Regions from separate parts of the Streptomyces sp. NPDC097595 genome, predicted to be linked through region 1. Evidence: riboswitches for the same ligand, from Rfam matches in the RefSeq annotation. Region 1 holds a riboswitch; each other region holds the start of a gene.
What was found. Region 1 has a riboswitch for cobalamin ahead of ACIQZN_RS01780 (prenyltransferase/squalene oxidase repeat-containing protein). Riboswitches for the same ligand answer to the same signal wherever they lie in the genome.
Positions count from the first base shown of each region.

Region 2: it holds a riboswitch for cobalamin, as region 1 does, so the genes downstream of both, ACIQZN_RS10810 (ABC transporter substrate-binding protein) here and ACIQZN_RS01780 (prenyltransferase/squalene oxidase repeat-containing protein) in region 1, are expected to answer to the same signal.
Region 3: it holds a riboswitch for cobalamin, as region 1 does, so the genes downstream of both, ACIQZN_RS15915 (cobalamin biosynthesis protein) here and ACIQZN_RS01780 (prenyltransferase/squalene oxidase repeat-containing protein) in region 1, are expected to answer to the same signal.
Region 4: it holds a riboswitch for cobalamin, as region 1 does, so the genes downstream of both, ACIQZN_RS25530 (ribonucleoside-diphosphate reductase subunit alpha) here and ACIQZN_RS01780 (prenyltransferase/squalene oxidase repeat-containing protein) in region 1, are expected to answer to the same signal.

Region 1 is NZ_JBIWCN010000001.1:410,183-414,358, forward strand. Features, by position in the region: gene ACIQZN_RS01775 (prenyltransferase/squalene oxidase repeat-containing protein) at 1-1,080, opposite strand, end outside; cobalamin riboswitch at 1,202-1,275, opposite strand; cobalamin riboswitch at 1,376-1,507, shown strand; gene ACIQZN_RS01780 (prenyltransferase/squalene oxidase repeat-containing protein) at 1,678-4,176, shown strand, end outside.
Region 2 is NZ_JBIWCN010000005.1:301,111-305,286, reverse strand. Features, by position in the region: gene ACIQZN_RS10825 (acyl-CoA dehydrogenase) at 1-443, shown strand, start outside; gene ACIQZN_RS10820 (acyl carrier protein) at 686-925, shown strand; gene ACIQZN_RS10815 (beta-ketoacyl-[acyl-carrier-protein] synthase family protein) at 922-2,145, shown strand; cobalamin riboswitch at 2,183-2,370, shown strand; gene ACIQZN_RS10810 (ABC transporter substrate-binding protein) at 2,432-3,469, shown strand; gene ACIQZN_RS10805 (FecCD family ABC transporter permease) at 3,544-4,176, shown strand, end outside.
Region 3 is NZ_JBIWCN010000009.1:56,747-60,922, forward strand. Features, by position in the region: gene ACIQZN_RS15900 (class II aldolase/adducin family protein) at 1-293, opposite strand, end outside; gene ACIQZN_RS15905 (anion permease) at 426-1,691, shown strand; gene ACIQZN_RS15910 (hypothetical protein) at 1,724-1,957, shown strand; cobalamin riboswitch at 2,104-2,234, shown strand; gene ACIQZN_RS15915 (cobalamin biosynthesis protein) at 2,357-3,340, shown strand; gene ACIQZN_RS15920 (cobyric acid synthase) at 3,337-4,176, shown strand, end outside.
Region 4 is NZ_JBIWCN010000018.1:38,423-42,598, forward strand. Features, by position in the region: gene mctP (monocarboxylate uptake permease MctP) at 1-1,200, shown strand, start outside; cobalamin riboswitch at 1,253-1,391, shown strand; gene ACIQZN_RS25530 (ribonucleoside-diphosphate reductase subunit alpha) at 1,531-3,927, shown strand; gene ACIQZN_RS25535 (ribonucleotide-diphosphate reductase subunit beta) at 3,927-4,176, shown strand, end outside.

The DNA.
Region 1 (4,176 bases):
GGTCTGGCCCACCCACTGGGGTGCGCCCGAGGTGACCGGCGTGGGCGGGGTCGCCGTGAAGCCGCCGCCCGCCACCGCGCGCAGCCCGTCGATCGACGCGTACGCCTGCGGGCCGGTGTCGGTCGGGAGGTACTTGAATCCGCCACCGGGGTTGAACTGCTGGCTGATCAGGAAGTCGACCGGGGTCTTGCCCTTGCTGGTGAGGAAGTCACCGGTCTGGGGGTTGATCCCGCACGCGTTGAGCCCGGAGACGGCCCAGCCGTTGGAGTCCGTGTTGACGCCGAACATGGCCTCGAACGCACCGGTGTTGGCGATCAGCTTGCCCTTGAGGAACGTCTTCGCCTGCACGATGTCCGGATCGGTGTTGGCGACGCCCGACACGCAGAGCGCGGCCATCGCGGCCCCGGTCATGTCGATGTCGCTGTCGGCGGCCAGCGCGCCCGGATCGCCCTCGGCCTTGCTGTAGTTCCAGCCGCCGTCGTCGTGCTGGTTGGCCCGGATACGGGTGATCACCGCGTTGCGCAGCGACTGCGGTACGCGTATCTGGCCGCTGGTGGTCCTGGCGCCGTTCAGGGCGAGCGCCGCGAACACCGTGCCGTTGAAGTTGGCGGAGGGGCCGAAATAGCCGGGCTCGGCGGTCTGCCAGTAGCGGTACATGTCCGCGACGAGGTTGCGTGCCGCCGAGACGCGCGCGGGGTCGATTCCGGCCGCGTAGGCGTTCAGCGCGGCCCGCTCGTAGTCGGTGACGACCGGGGACGCGGACGGCCAGGCGCTGGTGGCCAGGAGGTTTCTGTACACCGTCCGCGCGTTCTTGGTCGCGTCGCCACCGGGGGTGACGTCCACCGCGGCGGTGCCCGCCGCCGCGAGCGCGCTGAAGGCCCACTCGTTGGACAGACCGGTGCCCGCGTACGAACCGTCGGACTGCTGAAGGGACTTGAGGTACGTCACACCGTTCGTCTTGGACGTGGCGATCTGCGCGGGCGTGGCGGTCGCCGCGGCCGGCAGGGTGGTGAGCGCGAACGCGCCCAGCGCGGCTACCGCGGTGAGGGCGGTGCGGTGGACAAGGGCGGGACGGGGCATGGCGTGCTCCAGGGTGAAGGGACGCCGACCCGCCCGGTGGCCGGCCCTTTCGAGCGCACGCAGCGGACTTGGCCGCCGTCCGCGAACGCGTGGACCGACTTCCAGATAGCCATCACCGCTTGGGCATTCGGGCTCGGAGGCGGTAGAAGCCCCCACACCGCTGCGCGTCAGCCCCGGATTCCCACCGGGTTCCCCCACTCGGCAGTGCGGGACAGTACCCGACGCCGGGCGGGTCCGCCACAGGGCCCCGGTGCGCCTCGGCGTCACGTCGGGGGCGGCCTTGACGGACCGTACGAACGCATGCTCCACTCGCTCCGATACGCAAGCTGTTCCAGGGGAAGCCGGTCGAAGTCCGGCGCTGACCCGCAACCGTAGACCCGGCCTGGCCGGGTGAGCCGGAGTACCTGGAGCTTGTTCCACAGCAACAGACGCCGTCGCGGACTACGGCGTGGTGCGCCCCGTGACGACGCGCGGTTCCTTGCGGAACTCGGGCGGCGTACTGCTGCCACGTCTTCGTACCCCCGCATCGGCCACACCCGAGGGGGCCCGGTGGGGACCATGCAGCGCCCGGACACAGGTGCACGAAGACGTCAGGGCATGTTCACGGCCGCGCTCTGCGCACTCGGCCTCCTGGCCGCGGTCTGCTTCGCCTTCCTGCCCGGCGCCCAGCGCGCCGCGGCGGCCCCGGCCGCCGACTGCACCGCCACCAAGGGCGCCGTCGTCGCCGTCGACTTCGGGCCCTTCGGCGGCACGGTCCAACGCGGCTGCGACACGACCCCCACCACCGGCTACGAGCTGCTGCACGAAGGCGGATTCAGCACCGAGGGCACCCAGCACGACGGACCCGCCTTCATCTGTCGCATCGGGTACGGCGCCTTCAACTCCGGTACGCAGTACCCGACTCCGGACAAGGAAGCCTGTGTCCTCACCCCGCAGGCCACCGCGTACTGGTCCTACTGGGTCGCCTCGGCCGGACAGGACGACTGGTCCTACAGCCAGTACGGGGCCATGAGCCGCAAGCTCAAGGACGGCGACGTCGACGCCTGGGTCTACGGCGGCACCGATGTCGAAGGCACCACGGGCAGGCCCACCTTCAGCCCCGACGACGTGCGCCCCGGAGGAGGGTCCAGCCCCGACCCGAGCGGCGAACCGACCGGGGCACCGGGAAGGGTGGACGTCGCCGCGGCCGCGAGCTGGCTGAAGGACGGCCTCACCGACGGCGAACGCATCGTGGACGAGGGCGCCGAGACCCCCAACTACCTCCTGACGACGGAGACCGCGTACGCGCTGGCCGCCGCCGACGGCAGGAGTGACGCACTCGACAAGGTCACCTCGTTCCTCGCCGCCCACGTCGACGACTACGTCTCGTCCAACGGCAAGGACCAGCCCCTCGCGACCGCGGCCGCCGCCCGGCTCGCCCTGCTCGCGGAGTCCACCGAGGGCGACGCGCACTCCTTCGGCGGCCGCGACCTGATCGCCGACCTCACCGGCAACGTGTGCACGGAACGCGCCCCCGGCGACGGCTGCACCGCCCCCGGAGACATCCGCGGCATCACCTACGCCGACGAGCAGGCCCGCGCCGTCCTCGCCCTCCTGCGGGCCGGCGAGAAGCCGGACACCGCCTCGGTCGACCGGCTGGTCCAGGTGCAGTGCAAGGACGGCGGCATCACCAGCATCCTCATCCAGCCGGGCGAGCGCTGCGAGGGCGACGCCGGCACCACCGGGCTGATCGCACTCGTCCTGCACGCGGCGGGCGGCCACGACGACGCCGTCGCCAAGGCCCGCGACTACCTCACGAAGACGCAGCTCGACACCGGGGCCTTCCCGGGCTACGCCGGGTCCACCACCGGTGACGTGATCACCACCGCCTACGCCGCCCAGACGCTGCGCGCGCTCGGCGAAACGAAGCGGGCCGGGGCCGCCGAGGGCTGGCTCTCCCGCGTCCAGCTCAAGGGCGGCGGCTTCGGCTACGACCAGGACGCCGTCGACCCCACCCTGTACGCGACCCCCGTCGCCGTACTCGCCGGTGCGCGTACCGATCTCGCGACGCTCACCACCGAGAAGAGCGAGCCCACCACCCCACCGACCACCACCCCTCCCACCACCGAGCCCCCGGCTCCCGGGAAGGGCCCCGACCTGAAGAAGGGCGTGGCCTACCTCACGGGCGCGGCGCAGCTCAAGCAGGGCCGCTACTACCCGGTCGGCCCCGGCTCCGGGCGCGCCGACTTCGGCCTGACCATCGACGGCGCCTACGCGCTCGCCGCCACCGGCCTGAACAACGCCAGGCTGCGCGGCATCGTGGACTTCCTGGACGACCAGGGCAAGGACGGCGAAGGACGGACGGTCAACGACTGGACGGGCGCCGGCACCGAGTACGCCGCCGGCGGATCGATCGGCAAGACCGCGCTGCTGGCCGAGGCCGTTGGACGCGACCCCCGCGACTTCGCCGGGCAGGACCTGATCGCCGCCCTGGACAAGGCGGTGTGCCCCGCCGCGAGCACCGCCCCGGACCGCTCCTGCGCGGCCGAGGGCGCCTACACCTACGCGCCGTCCGTCTTCTCGCAGGCGCTCGCTGTCATGGCCCAGCTGCGCGCGGGGGACAAGGACAACGCGAAGGCGCCGCTCGCCTACCTGGAGAGCCTGCAGAACGACGGCAACGGCGCCTGGCCGAGCCTGATCCCGCCGACCGGCGACTCCGACGTCGACTCCACCGCCATCGCCGCGATGGCCCTCGACCTCGCCGGCGGGGACCAGGCGGACGCGGCGGTCGGCAAGGCCCTGAAGTGGATCGCCTCCAAGCAGCTGCCCGACGGCGGATTCCCGGGCGCGGCGGGCAACTCCGTCAACTCCGCGGCCCTCGCCGTGCAAGGACTCTCCCTCGACAAGGACACGTACAAGAAGGAGATCGACGCGGCGCTGAAGTTCCTCGCCGGGCAGCAGAACGGCGACGGCGGCTTCAAGGTCGCCAAGGAGGGCCAGCCGGGCTCCGACCTTCGGGCCTCCACCCAGGCCGTGGGCGGCGCCACCGGCATCTCCTTCGGGAAGCTGGACCGCAGCCTCGACGGTACCTCCGCCCAGGCCACCCCCACCGACGAC
Region 2 (4,176 bases), on a different contig from region 1:
CGCGCGCCGGGGCCCGGGCGGCCGGGATGGCGCACGGCGACCCGCTGGGCCGCTGGAACGCGGCGGCGGGCCCGGCGCTGCGCGGGGTCGAGGCGCACGCCTGCCGGCAGGCGGCCGAGGCGTACGCGGAGGCCGTCGAGGCGCTGCCCGCCGGGGCGGACCGGGACCGGCTCGGCGAGCTGGCCCGGCTGTTCGCCCTGGGCCGGGTCGCGCGCGACAGCGGTGACCTGCTCGCGGCCGGCCATCTGAGCACCAGTCAGGCGGAGGCGCTGACGGACCACACGGAACGGCTCATCGAGGCGGTGGCCCCCCACCTCCCGGGGCTCGCCGACTCCTTCGCCTTCCCCGACGAGTTGCTCGCCGACTGGCCGATCACCGGCGCCGGTTACGCCGAGGCGTACGACGATCCGGAGGCCCACTGGCACATGGAGGCGGGCCGATGAGGGGCACTCGGACACGCCGTGCGGCACGGGCCGTGCGGGGGCTCGGGGCGGGGGCCGTCCTCCTCGCCTACTGGACGACCGTCGCCGTGTTCGCGCGATGGTCCGGGGCGTCCCGGACGGGCGTTGGCGAATCGGTTCGCCGCAAGGCGTAACCGGAGCGACGCTGCTCAGTTGTTCCGGCGTCGGGGCCGTGCGCGCCGGCGCCGGGCACCCCGCCGGATGGGCATGAGGAAAGGGAGACCATGAGCACGATCCACCCCCGCATCACCGATGTACTCAGCCGTACCTTCAAGGTGCCCGTGGCCGAGATCCTTCCGGACTCCACGATGGACAGCCTGGACATGGACTCCCTCGCGGCCGCCGAGTTCGCCGTCGTCCTCCGGGAGACCACCGGGGTCGAGCTGGACACCGGCGCCCTGACCCGGGGGACCACTCTCGCCGAGCTCACGGCCCACCTCCACGCGTCGGCCGGCGTCCGATGAGGACACCGGCCATCGCCGTCACCGGGCTCGGCATGATCACCCCGGTCGGCAACGACACCGAGTCCACCTGGCAGGGGGTGTGCGCCGCCGTGAGCCCGGCGCGCACCGTTCCCGCGCTCGCCGGGTGCGCGATCGGCTTCGCCTGCGTGGTCGACGGCATCGACCTGGACGCCGAGATCGGCCGTCGTACCGCCTTCCGGATGGGCCGGTACGTCAAGTTCGCCGTCCTGGCCGCCCGGGAGGCCGTCGCCGACGCCGGGCTCGACCCGGCCGGCTGGGACGGCAGCCGCGTCGCGGTCGTCGTCGGCACCAGCAGCGGGGGCTCCGCGCACCTCACCGACCAGGCGCTGGTCCTGGAGCGGAAGGGCCCGGAGGCGACCTCGCCCGCCGGGGTCCTGCTGACCATCCCCAACATGCCCGCCGCCGAGATCGCGATCGAGATGCGGGCCACCGGCCCCAGCATGGCCCCCTGCACGGCCTGCTCGTCCGGCGTCACCGCGCTGTCCGTCGCCCGCGACCTGCTGGCCTCCGGGCAGTGCGACGTGGCCATCGCGGGGGCGACCGAGTCGACGCTCTTCCCGATCGCCATGACCGGCTTCGCCCGGTCCGGGGCCGCCGCCCTCGCGGACGGCGACCTGTCCCGGCTCAGCCGGCCCTTCGCCGCCGACCGCGCCGGACTCGTCATGGGTGAGGGCGCCGCCGTCATGGTGCTGGAACGCGCCGCCGACGCGGAGGCCAGGGGCGCCGAACCCCGGGCCCTGCTCGCCGGCACCGGCGCCACCACGGACGCCCACCACCCCACCAGCCCGCACCCCGACGGGCGGATCGCCCGGGCCGCCGTCGAGGCCGCCCTGCGCGACGCGGGCTGGCGGGCCGACGAGGTGGAGCACGTCAACGCGCACGGCACCGCGACCCTGCGCAACGACGCCGCCGAGGCCGCGCTGATCAGCCGGGTGTACCCGCACCGCCCGCCCGTCACCGCCCCCAAGGGCGTGCTCGGGCACTGCATGGGCGCGGCCGGGGCGATCGAGGCGGGGCTGACGATCCTCACCCTCCAGCGCGGGGTGATCCCGCCGGTCGCCAACCTGGACGCACCCGCGCCCGGGTTCGACATCGACTGCGTCACCAAGGTGCCGCTGGTACGGCCCGTCCGCCGGGCCGTCAGCCACTCCTTCGGCTTCGGCGGGCACAACGCGGTGGTGGCCCTGCAACGTCCATGAGCCCCTGGGGGCGGCTCTGAGCTGCGCGGACGCCCGTGATAGCTTCCCCGGAGCCAGTCGAACTCCACGTAGGGGTCAGGGAATCCGGTGCGAATCCGGAACTGACGCGCAGCGGTGAGGGGGACGGGCGGGGCCACGGCCACTGGGAGACCCGGCGTCTCCCGGGAAGGCGTCCCGCCCGGACGAACCCGAGTCCGAAGACCTGCTGGCGACCGCCGTCCGGGACCGGGCGGCGGACCGTACAGCGGGCCCCGCGCATGGGCCCAGAGACGCCGAGGTATACCCCGTGCCGTTCATAGGCCCCGTCCGTTCCGCCGCCCTGCTCACCACGGCACTCCTGCTGCTGACGGCCTGCGGGGGGTCCCCGTCCGAGAAGGCCGACGCAGCGGGCAAGGCGGACGGCTATCCGGTCACGCTCAAGAACTGCGGGCGCACCGTCACCGTGAACGCCGCACCCCGGCGCGCGGTCTCCGTCGACCAGGGCACGACGGAGATCCTGCTCTCGCTCGGTCTCCAGGACCGGATCGCCGCCACCGCCACCTGGACGGACCCGGTGATGAAGGGCCTGGAGAAGGCCAACGCGGGCGTGAAGAGGATCGCCGACAACCGGCCCTCCTCCGAGAAGGTCCTCGACCAGGAGCCCGACTTCGTCGCCGCCGACTTCGAGTCGACCCTCGCCAAGGGCGGCGTCGCCCCGCGCGAGCAGTTCGAGAAGCTGGGCGTCCCCACCTATGTCGCGCCCGCCGACTGCACCGCCAAGGACAACACCAAGGACGGCGACGGCGTCCGCACCGGCGCCCTCACCATGGACAGCGTCTACACCGAAGTGCGCGAGCTGGCCCGGGTGTTCGGCGTGCCGGAGCGCGGCGAGAAGCTGGTCGCGCGGCTCCAGGACCGTATCCGGAAGGCCGCCGACGGCATCGACGCGTCCGGCACCTCCGTCATGTACTGGTTCGCCAACTCCGAGTCCCCCTATCTGGCGGGCTGCTGCGGGGCGCCCGGCATCATGACCCGGGAGCTGGGCCTGAAGAACGCCTTCGACGACACGCACGACGAATGGCCCCAGATCAACTGGGAGACCGTCGCCGACCGCAACCCGGACGTCCTCGTCATCGGCGACCTCACCCGCAAGTCCCAGACCGCCGAGAGCGCCGCCGGGAAGATCGCCTTCCTGGAGTCCAACCCGGTCACGAAGAAGATGGACGCCGTACGCCACAAGCGCTACGTCCTGCTCAGCGGCCAGGCCATGAACCCGACCATCCGCACGGTCGAGGGCGTGGAGCTGGTGGCCGCCGGGCTGCGCGACTTCGGGCTCGCGGGGTGACGGCCACCGACCGGCTCACCGCCCCACCCGACGAGGCGCCTCCCGCAAAGACCCCGGATGCCGCACGCCTCCGGCTGCGCGGACTGCGCGGCGGCCTCCTGTGGACCGGCGGCCTCGTGCTGCTCGCCCTGTCCGTCGCGGTCGCCGTCACCATCGGACCGGCCCGGATCTCCGTCATGGACGTCTGGTCCGCCGTCGCCGCCCACCTCGGCATCGGCGAGGTCCGGCTCAGCCCGATCCGCGACGGCATCATCTGGAACCTGCGCATGCCGCGTACGCTGCTCGCCGCCGTCTGCGGGGCGGGACTCGCGGTCTGCGGGACCGTCATGCAGTCCCTGTTGCGCAACCCGCTGGCCGACCCCTTCGTCCTCGGCGTCTCCTCCGGCGCGTCCACCGGCGCGGTCCTGGTCGTCGTGCTCGGCGTCGGCGGGGGAGCGGTGACGCTGCCGGCCGGGGCGTTCATCGGAGCGCTCTGCTCCTTCGCGCTGGTGATGCTGCTCAGCCACACCCTGGGCGGCTCCACCGACCGGGTCGTGCTCTCCGGCGTCGCCGCCATGCAGTTGTTCTCGGCGCTGACCTCGTTCGTCGTCATGACGGCCGCCGACGCCGAGCAGACCCGGGGCGTGCTGTTCTGGCTGCTCGGCTCGCTCGGCGGGGTCGGCTGGACCGATGTGTGGGTCTGCTCCGCCGTCCTCGCCGTCAGCCTG
Region 3 (4,176 bases), on a different contig from region 1:
TGCACGACGGCCCTCGCGTCGGTGTTCCGGTAGACGGCGAGGTGCAGGGGAAGTTCGCTGGTGGGGGCCAGTGTCCCGTAGGTCTGGTTGCCTTCCGGATCGACGCCGGTCAGGTCCTCGGGGCGCAGCCGGTCGTACGGCACTCCGCTGGGCGTGACCAGCACCGTGTCGCCGACCCGCAGCGAGACGTTTCCGGAGGTTCCGACGACCAGTCCCTCGGCCGCCGTGCGGCGCGCCGCGGCGACGACCGCCTCCCATCCCCGGGCGATCGCGTCGTGCCGTCCGTCACTCATCCGAAGATCCTTTCCGGGCCCCGCCCGGCCACCGTCGCGGGGGTCACCGCAACGCCCTTCTCAGTTCATCTTCCGTTCACTCAAGTTGCCTACGTTCCACGTGCCAATGACGTCGAACGATTGCCTGGGTAAATGGAACACATCACGCTGCTGCTCGCGATAGTGATCGTGACAGCTCTAGTGTTCGATTTCACGAACGGTTTCCACGACACCGCCAACGCGATGGCCACGACCATCTCGACCGGCGCACTCAAACCCAAGACGGCGGTCGCGATGTCCGCCGTTCTCAATCTGGTCGGCGCGTTCCTGTCCGTGGAGGTCGCCAAGACGATCTCCGGCGGGATCGTCAACGAGGACGGCCTCAGAACCGAGGTCATCTTCGCGGCGCTCGTCGGCGCCATCCTGTGGAATCTTCTGACCTGGCTGGTCGGGCTCCCGTCCAGCTCCTCCCACGCACTGTTCGGCGGCCTCATCGGCGCCGCGGTGATGTCCGCCGGCTGGTCGTCGGTCAACGGCGGCACCGTCGTCACCAAGGTGCTGCTGCCCGCCGTCGCCGCCCCGATCGTGGCCGGCGCGGCCGCGCTCCTGGCCACCAGGCTCACGTACCGGATCGGCGGGAAGATCCGTAACGACGCCCAGGAGAAGGCCACCGCCAAGGGCTACCGGGCCGGCCAGATCGCCTCGGCCGGGCTCGTCTCGCTCGCCCACGGCACCAACGACGCGCAGAAGACGATGGGCATCATCACCCTGGCCCTGGTCACCGGTGGGGTCCTCTCCCCCGGCTCCAACCCGCCGGTCTGGGTCATCGTCAGCGCCGGCCTGGCCATCGCGCTCGGCACGTACCTCGGCGGCTGGCGCATCATCCGCACCATGGGCAGCGGCCTGACCGAGCTGAAGCCCCCGCAGGGCTTCGCCGCCCAGACCAGCGCGGCCACCGTCATCCTGGCCTCCTCGCACCTCGGCTTCTCCCTCTCCACCACGCAGTCCTGCTCCGGGGCCGTGATGGGCGCGGGCCTCGGCCGTAAGGGGGGTGTGGTCCGCTGGTCCACCGCCACCCGGATGTTCGTCGCCTGGGGCCTGACCCTGCCGGCGGCCGGTCTGGTCGGTGCGGGCGCCGAGTTCCTGACGAAACAGGGCACCTGGGGCGTCGTGGTCGTCGCGGCCCTCCTGATCGCCGGCTCCGGGGCGATCTGGGTGCTCTCGCGCCGCAAGCCCGTCGGCCACGGCGATGTCGCACCCGGCACCGAGGACACGGCCCCGGCCGAGCCCGCCGGTGTCGTCACCCAGGCCATCGCGGCCGTGAGCCCGCCGCCCACCGTGGCGCACGACCTCGCCGCCACCATCCCGGCGCCCGCCGCACCCGTCGCCGCCGATCCGGCCCGACCCGCCACGGTCTGACAGACCCCGGTACTCCGGTAAGGACACCCCGTATGAACATCGACTGGGCAGCTCTGGGCACCGTCTTCGGCGTCTCCCTCGTCGCCACCGTCGCCCTGGTGGGCCTCTTCACGCTCGGCATCGTCGGCCTCTCCAAGCAGCCGGAAACGGCCGCGCAGGGCGGTCCGGCGGGCTCCTCGCTCCTGTTGGCGCGCGCCGGGGCGTACGTCTGCTTCGGGCTGTGCGCGGCGGCGGTCGCGTACGGCATCTATCTCATCGTCGCCTGACGCGACACCCGCTCCATCGGGCCGGACGCACCTCGTGCGCGTCCGGCCCGATGTGCGTCCGCCCCCACCCTGCCGTCGCAGGTCAACGGCGAGTTGACGGGCGTTCGCGGGGCGTGGTGGACTGCCGGAGCCATTACGGCGACAGCAGAGGAAGCCGGTGCGAATCCGGCGCGGTCCCGCCACTGTCACCGGGGAGCGGTCCCCCACCGCACGTCACGGCCCGCGCGAGCGGGCTGGAAGACCGGGGGAATCCGCCGATCCGGAAGCCAGGAGACTCTTGTCGCCGTCACGTCGAACCAGGGCGCGGACCCTGAGTGAGGACATATCGCCATGCCCGGCTGCCGTGCGCCCCTCTCCCCACAGCCTCTGTCGGCGGACTCCGGTACGGCCGGCTGAACCGTGCGTGCCGATCGCATCTACGCGTACGGCGCCACCGCCGGCCTGATCGGCGACCTGCTGCTCGGTGACCCCCGCAGGGGCCACCCGGTCGCCGCCTTCGGGCGGGCCGCCGCGGCCGTCGAGGACCGGCTCTGGCGCGACCACCGCGGCCGGGGCGCCCTGCACACCCTGATCTGCGCCGGGGGCGCCGCCGCGGGCGCCGCGCTCGCCGCCCGCGCCCTGCGCCGCCACCCCGCCGCTTCCGTGGCCCTGACCGCCGCCGCCACCTGGTCCGTCGTCGGCGGTACGTCGCTGGGGCGCGAGGCCCGGGCCATCGGCGGGGCGCTCGACGCGGGGGACATCGAGCTGGCCCGGGAGCGGCTGCCGCACCTGTGCGGGCGCGACCCGCAGGCGCTGGACGGCCCCGGGATCGCGCGCGCCGTGGTGGAGTCCGTCGCCGAGAACACCTCGGACGCGGTGGTCGGCGCCCTCGTCTGGGGCGCCCTCGCCGGGGTCCCCGGGCTCGTCGGATTCCGCGCCGCCAACACGCTCGACGCGATGGTCGGCCACAAGTCGCCGCGCCATCTGCGGTACGGCTGGGCCTCGGCCCGGTTCGACGACCTCGCGGGCTGGCCCGGCGCCCGGCTCACCGCCCTGCTCGCCGTGGCCTCCGGCGGCCGCCCCCGCGAGGCCGTTCGGGCCTGGCGGGCGGACGCCGCGACCCACCCGAGCCCCAACGCGGGGCCCGTGGAGGCCGCGTTCGCCGGGGCGCTCGGCGTACGGCTGGGCGGGACCCTCGCCTACGGCGGCCGCGTCGAGCACCGGCCCGTGCTCAACGGGGAGGCCGGGCGCGCGGTGGAGACCGGGGACATCGAGCGCGCGGTGCGGCTCTCGCGCCGGGTGGGCGTGCTCGCCCTCGGCGTCAGCGTGGCCGCCCGGCTGGGCGCGGGGGCGGTCGCGCGCCGGGCCCGCAGACCTCGTACACCTGGACGGAGAACGATATGAGCGGCGGACTGCTGGTCGCCGGGACCACATCGGACGCGGGCAAGAGCGTCGTCACGGCGGGCATCTGCCGCTGGCTGGTGCGCCGGGGCGTGAAGGTCGCCCCGTTCAAGGCGCAGAACATGTCGCTGAACTCCTTCGTCACCCGCGAGGGCGCCGAGATCGGCCGGGCCCAGGCGATGCAGGCCCAGGCCGCCCGCGTGGAGCCGACCGCCCTGATGAACCCGGTGCTGCTCAAGCCCGGCGGCGACCGCTCCAGCCAGGTCGTCCTGATGGGGCGGCCGGTCGGCGAGATGAGCGCCCGCGGTTACCACGGCGGGCGGCAGGAACAGCTGCTGTCCACCGTCACGGACTGCCTGGAGCAGCTGCGGAGCACGTACGACGCGGTGATCTGCGAGGGCGCGGGCTCGCCCGCCGAGATCAACCTGCGCCGCACGGACATCGTGAACATGGGCATCGCCCGCGCGGCCCGCTTCCCGGTCGTGGTGGTCGGGGACATCGACCGGGGCGGGGTCTTCGCCTCGTTCTTCGGCACGACGGCGCTGCTCGCTCCGGAGGACCAGGAGCTGATCGCGGGATATCTGGTCAACAAGTTCCGGGGCGACGTCTCGCTGCTTGAGCCGGGGCTCGACATGCTGCGGGACCTGACGGGCCGTCCCACGTACGGAGTGCTGCCCTTCGCGCACGGGCTCGGCATCGACGAGGAGGACGGGCTGCGGGTGTCGCTGCGCGGCACCGTACGCGAGTCGACGGTCGCCCCGCCGCACGGCGAGGACGTCCTGCGCGTCGCCGTGTGCGCGATCCCGCTGATGTCGAACTTCACCGATGTGGACGCGCTG
Region 4 (4,176 bases), on a different contig from region 1:
ACCATGCCGTACATCGCGCTCCAGCTCGTCGGCATCCAGGCGGTGCTGGACGTGATGGGCGTCGGCGGCGGCGAGAACACCAACTGGTTCGTCAAGGACCTGCCGCTGCTGATCGCGTTCGCGGTGCTCGCCGCGTACACCTACTCCTCGGGGCTGCGGGCGCCCGCGCTGATCGCGTTCGTCAAGGACGGGCTGATCTACCTGGTCATCGCCGTCGCGATCATCTACATCCCGATCAAGCTCGGCGGCTTCGACGACATCTTCGCCTCCGCCCAGGACAAGTTCACCAAGGCGGGCGCGGGCGGCCTCGCACCGGCCGCGGCCGGCCAGTGGGGTTACGCGACCCTGGCGCTCGGGTCCGCGCTGGCGCTGTTCATGTACCCGCACTCGATCACGGCGACGCTCTCCAGCCGCAGCCGTGAGGTGATCCGCCGCAACACCACGATCCTGCCGCTCTACTCGCTGATGCTGGGCCTGCTCGCGCTGCTCGGCTTCATGGCGATCGCCGCCGGCGTCAAGGTGGACAACGGCCAGCTGGCCATCCCGCAGCTGTTCGAGAACATGTTCCCCGACTGGTTCGCGGGCGTGGCCTTCGCCGCGATCGGCATCGGCGCCCTGGTACCGGCCGCGATCATGTCCATCGCCGCGGCGAACCTGTTCACGCGCAACATCTACAAGGACTTCCTGAAGCCGGACGCGACGCCCGAGCAGGAGACCAAGGTCTCCAAGCTGGTGTCGCTGCTGGTCAAGGTCGGCGCCCTCGCCTTCGTCCTCACCATGGACAAGACCGTCGCGATCAACTTCCAGCTGCTCGGCGGGATCTGGATCCTCCAGACGATGCCGGCCCTGGTCGGCGGCCTGTTCACCCGGTGGTTCCACCGCTGGGCGCTACTCGCCGGCTGGGCGGTCGGCATGATCTACGGTACGGCTGCCGCGTACGGGGTCGCGAGCCCGACGCAGAAGCACTTCGGCGGGTCCTCCAAGGAGATCCCGGGCCTCGGTGAGATCGGCTACATCGGCCTCACCGCGTTCGTGCTGAACGTCGTGGTCGTCGTCGTCCTCACCTTCGTCCTGAACGCCGTGAAGGCGCCTGCCGGGATCGACGAGACCTCCCCGGGCGACTACACCGCGGACGCGGGCGACCCGGGCGTCCAGGAGAAGCTGCCGCCGGCCACGGCGGGAGCGCCGGGCGGTCACTGACCGCACACCTTTACGCCACGCGACACAAGATGTGGGGGCTGCCCGACAGGGCGGCCCCCACATGTATGCTCGTGCTCGCTGTCGCCGCAGGGGAATCCGGTGTGAATCCGGAACTGTCCCGCAACGGTGTATTCGGTGCGCTTTCGCGCACCCGTGGAGTCCGAGGACCTGCCGACAGCGCATCCGGCTCGACCGAACCGGATGCCCAGACGTCCGGGCCTCGTGGATGGGCCGGTGGACGCCGCACGGAGTGCCGCCCCGCCCGGGCCCGCTCCTGCCCGGCTGCCCCCGCTCTCCGCCGGCCCAGAGCCGAGCGAGGGAGAGCACCACGTGACCATCGCGCCAGCCGATCCGGTTTCAGCGGCCGAAGCAACGGGGACCGCGAGCGACGGACCGGGTACCGCACTGCTGCGGACCCTGACCGACCTCACCGCCGACCTGCCCGACACCGACCCCGGTCGCGTCGCCGCCGCCGCCCTGCGCGGCCGCAACGCCCGGTCGGACGAGGCGGAGCTGCGCTCGCTGGCCACCGAGGCCGCGGCGGGCCTCATCTCCGAGGACCCCGCCTACTCCCGGCTCGCCGCCCGGCTGCTCACCCGCACCATCGCGGACGAGGCCGCCGGGCAGGGCGCCACCTCGTTCTCCGCCTCGGTCGCCGTGGGCCACCGCGAGGGCCTGATCGCGGACCGCACCGCCGCGTTCGTCACGCTGCACGCGGCCGCCCTGGACGCCCTGGTCGAACGGTCCCTCGCGGACGGGGCCGACGACCGCTTCGGGTACTTCGGGCTGCGCACCCTGCACAGCCGCTACCTGCTGCGCCACCCGCTCACCCGCCAGGTCATCGAGACCCCCCAGCACTTCATGCTCCGGGTCGCCGCCGGGCTCGCCGAGGACGACTCCGTGCGGGCGCTGGACGAGGTCGCGGCGCTGTACGGGCTGATGAGCCGGCTGGACTACCTGCCCTCCTCGCCGACGCTCTTCAACTCCGGCACCCGCCACCCGCAGATGTCCTCCTGCTACCTGCTGGACTCGCCGCTGGACGAGCTGGACTCGATCTACGACCGCTACCACCAGGTGGCCCGGCTGTCGAAGCACGCGGGCGGCATCGGCCTCTCGTACTCCCGCATCCGCGCCCGCGGTTCGCTGATCCGGGGCACCAACGGCCACTCCAACGGCATCGTGCCGTTCCTCAAGACGCTGGACGCCTCCGTCGCCGCCGTGAACCAGGGCGGCCGCCGCAAGGGCGCCGCCGCGGTCTACCTGGAGACCTGGCACGCGGACATCGAGGAGTTCCTGGAGCTCCGCGACAACACGGGCGAGGACCAGCGGCGCACGCACAACCTGAACCTGGCGCACTGGATCCCGGACGAGTTCATGCGCCGCGTCGACGCGGACGGAGCCTGGTCGCTGTTCTCCCCGGCGGACGTGCCCGAGCTGACCGACCTGTGGGGCGACGACTTCGACGCCGCGTACCGGGCGGCCGAGGCGAAGGGCCTGGCCCGCAAGACCATGCCGGCCCGCGAGCTGTACGGCCGGATGATGCGGACCCTGGCGCAGACCGGGCAGGGCTGGATGACGTTCAAGGACGCCTCCAACCGCACCGCGAACCAGACCGCCGAGCCGGGCAGGGTCGTGCACTCGTCGAACCTGTGCACCGAGATCCTGGAGGTCACCGACGACGGCGAGACGGCCGTCTGCAACCTCGGCTCGGTCAACCTCGGCGCGTTCGTGGACGGCGGCTCGATCGACTGGGAGCGTCTTGACGCCACCGTGCGGACGGCGGTGACCTTCCTCGACCGGGTCGTGGACATCAACTTCTACCCGACCGAGCAGGCCGGCCGGTCCAACGCCCGCTGGCGGCCGGTGGGCCTGGGCGCGATGGGGCTCCAGGACGTCTTCTTCCAGCTGCGGCTGCCCTTCGACTCCCCCGAGGCCCGGGCGCTCTCCACGAAGATCGCCGAGCGCATCATGCTCGCCGCGTACGAGGCGTCCTGCGACCTCGCGGAGCGGTCCGGTCCGCTGCCCGCCTGGTCCGAGACCCGGGCCGCGCGCGGGGTGCTGCACCCCGACCACTACGACACCGAGGTGAACTGGCCGGAGCGCTGGGACGCCCTGCGGGCCCGGATCGCGAAGACCGGGATGCGCAACTCGCTGCTCCTGGCCATCGCCCCGACCGCGACGATCGCCTCGATCGCGGGTGTCTACGAGTGCATCGAGCCCCAGGTCTCGAACCTCTTCAAGCGGGAGACCCTGAGCGGCGAGTTCCTCCAGGTCAACGGCTATCTGGTGGACGAGCTGAAGCGGCTCGGCGTGTGGGACGCGCGGACGCGTGAGGCGCTGCGCGAGGCGAACGGCTCGGTGCAGGGCTTCGCCTGGATTCCGGCGGACGTGCGGGCGCTGTACCGCACCGCGTGGGAGATCCCGCAGCGCGGCCTGATCGACATGGCGGCGGCCCGTACCCCGTTCCTCGACCAGAGCCAGTCGCTCAACCTGTTCCTGGAGACGCCGACGATCGGCAAGCTCTCCTCGATGTACGCGTACGCCTGGAAGCAGGGCCTGAAGACGACGTACTACCTGCGGTCGCGTCCGGCGACCCGGATCGCCCGTGCCGCGTCCGGGGCCGCGTCGGCCGCCGCCCCCATCCCCGTACAGCAGGCGCAGGCTCCCGACGCGGACGCCATCGCCTGCTCCCTGGAAAACCCCGAGTCCTGCGAGGCCTGCCAGTAATGACCGCTGTCAACCACGAGAAGAACCTGCTCGACCCGGGCTTCGAACTGACCCTGCGCCCCATGCGCTACCCGGACTTCTACGAGCGCTACCGGGACGCGATCAAGAACACCTGGCACGTGGAGGAGGTCGACCTCCACTCGGACGTGGCGGACCTCGCCAAGATGACGCCCGCCGAGCAGCACCTGATCGGGCGGCTCGTGGCGTTCTTCGCGACGGGTGACTCGATCGTCGCGAACAACCTGGTGC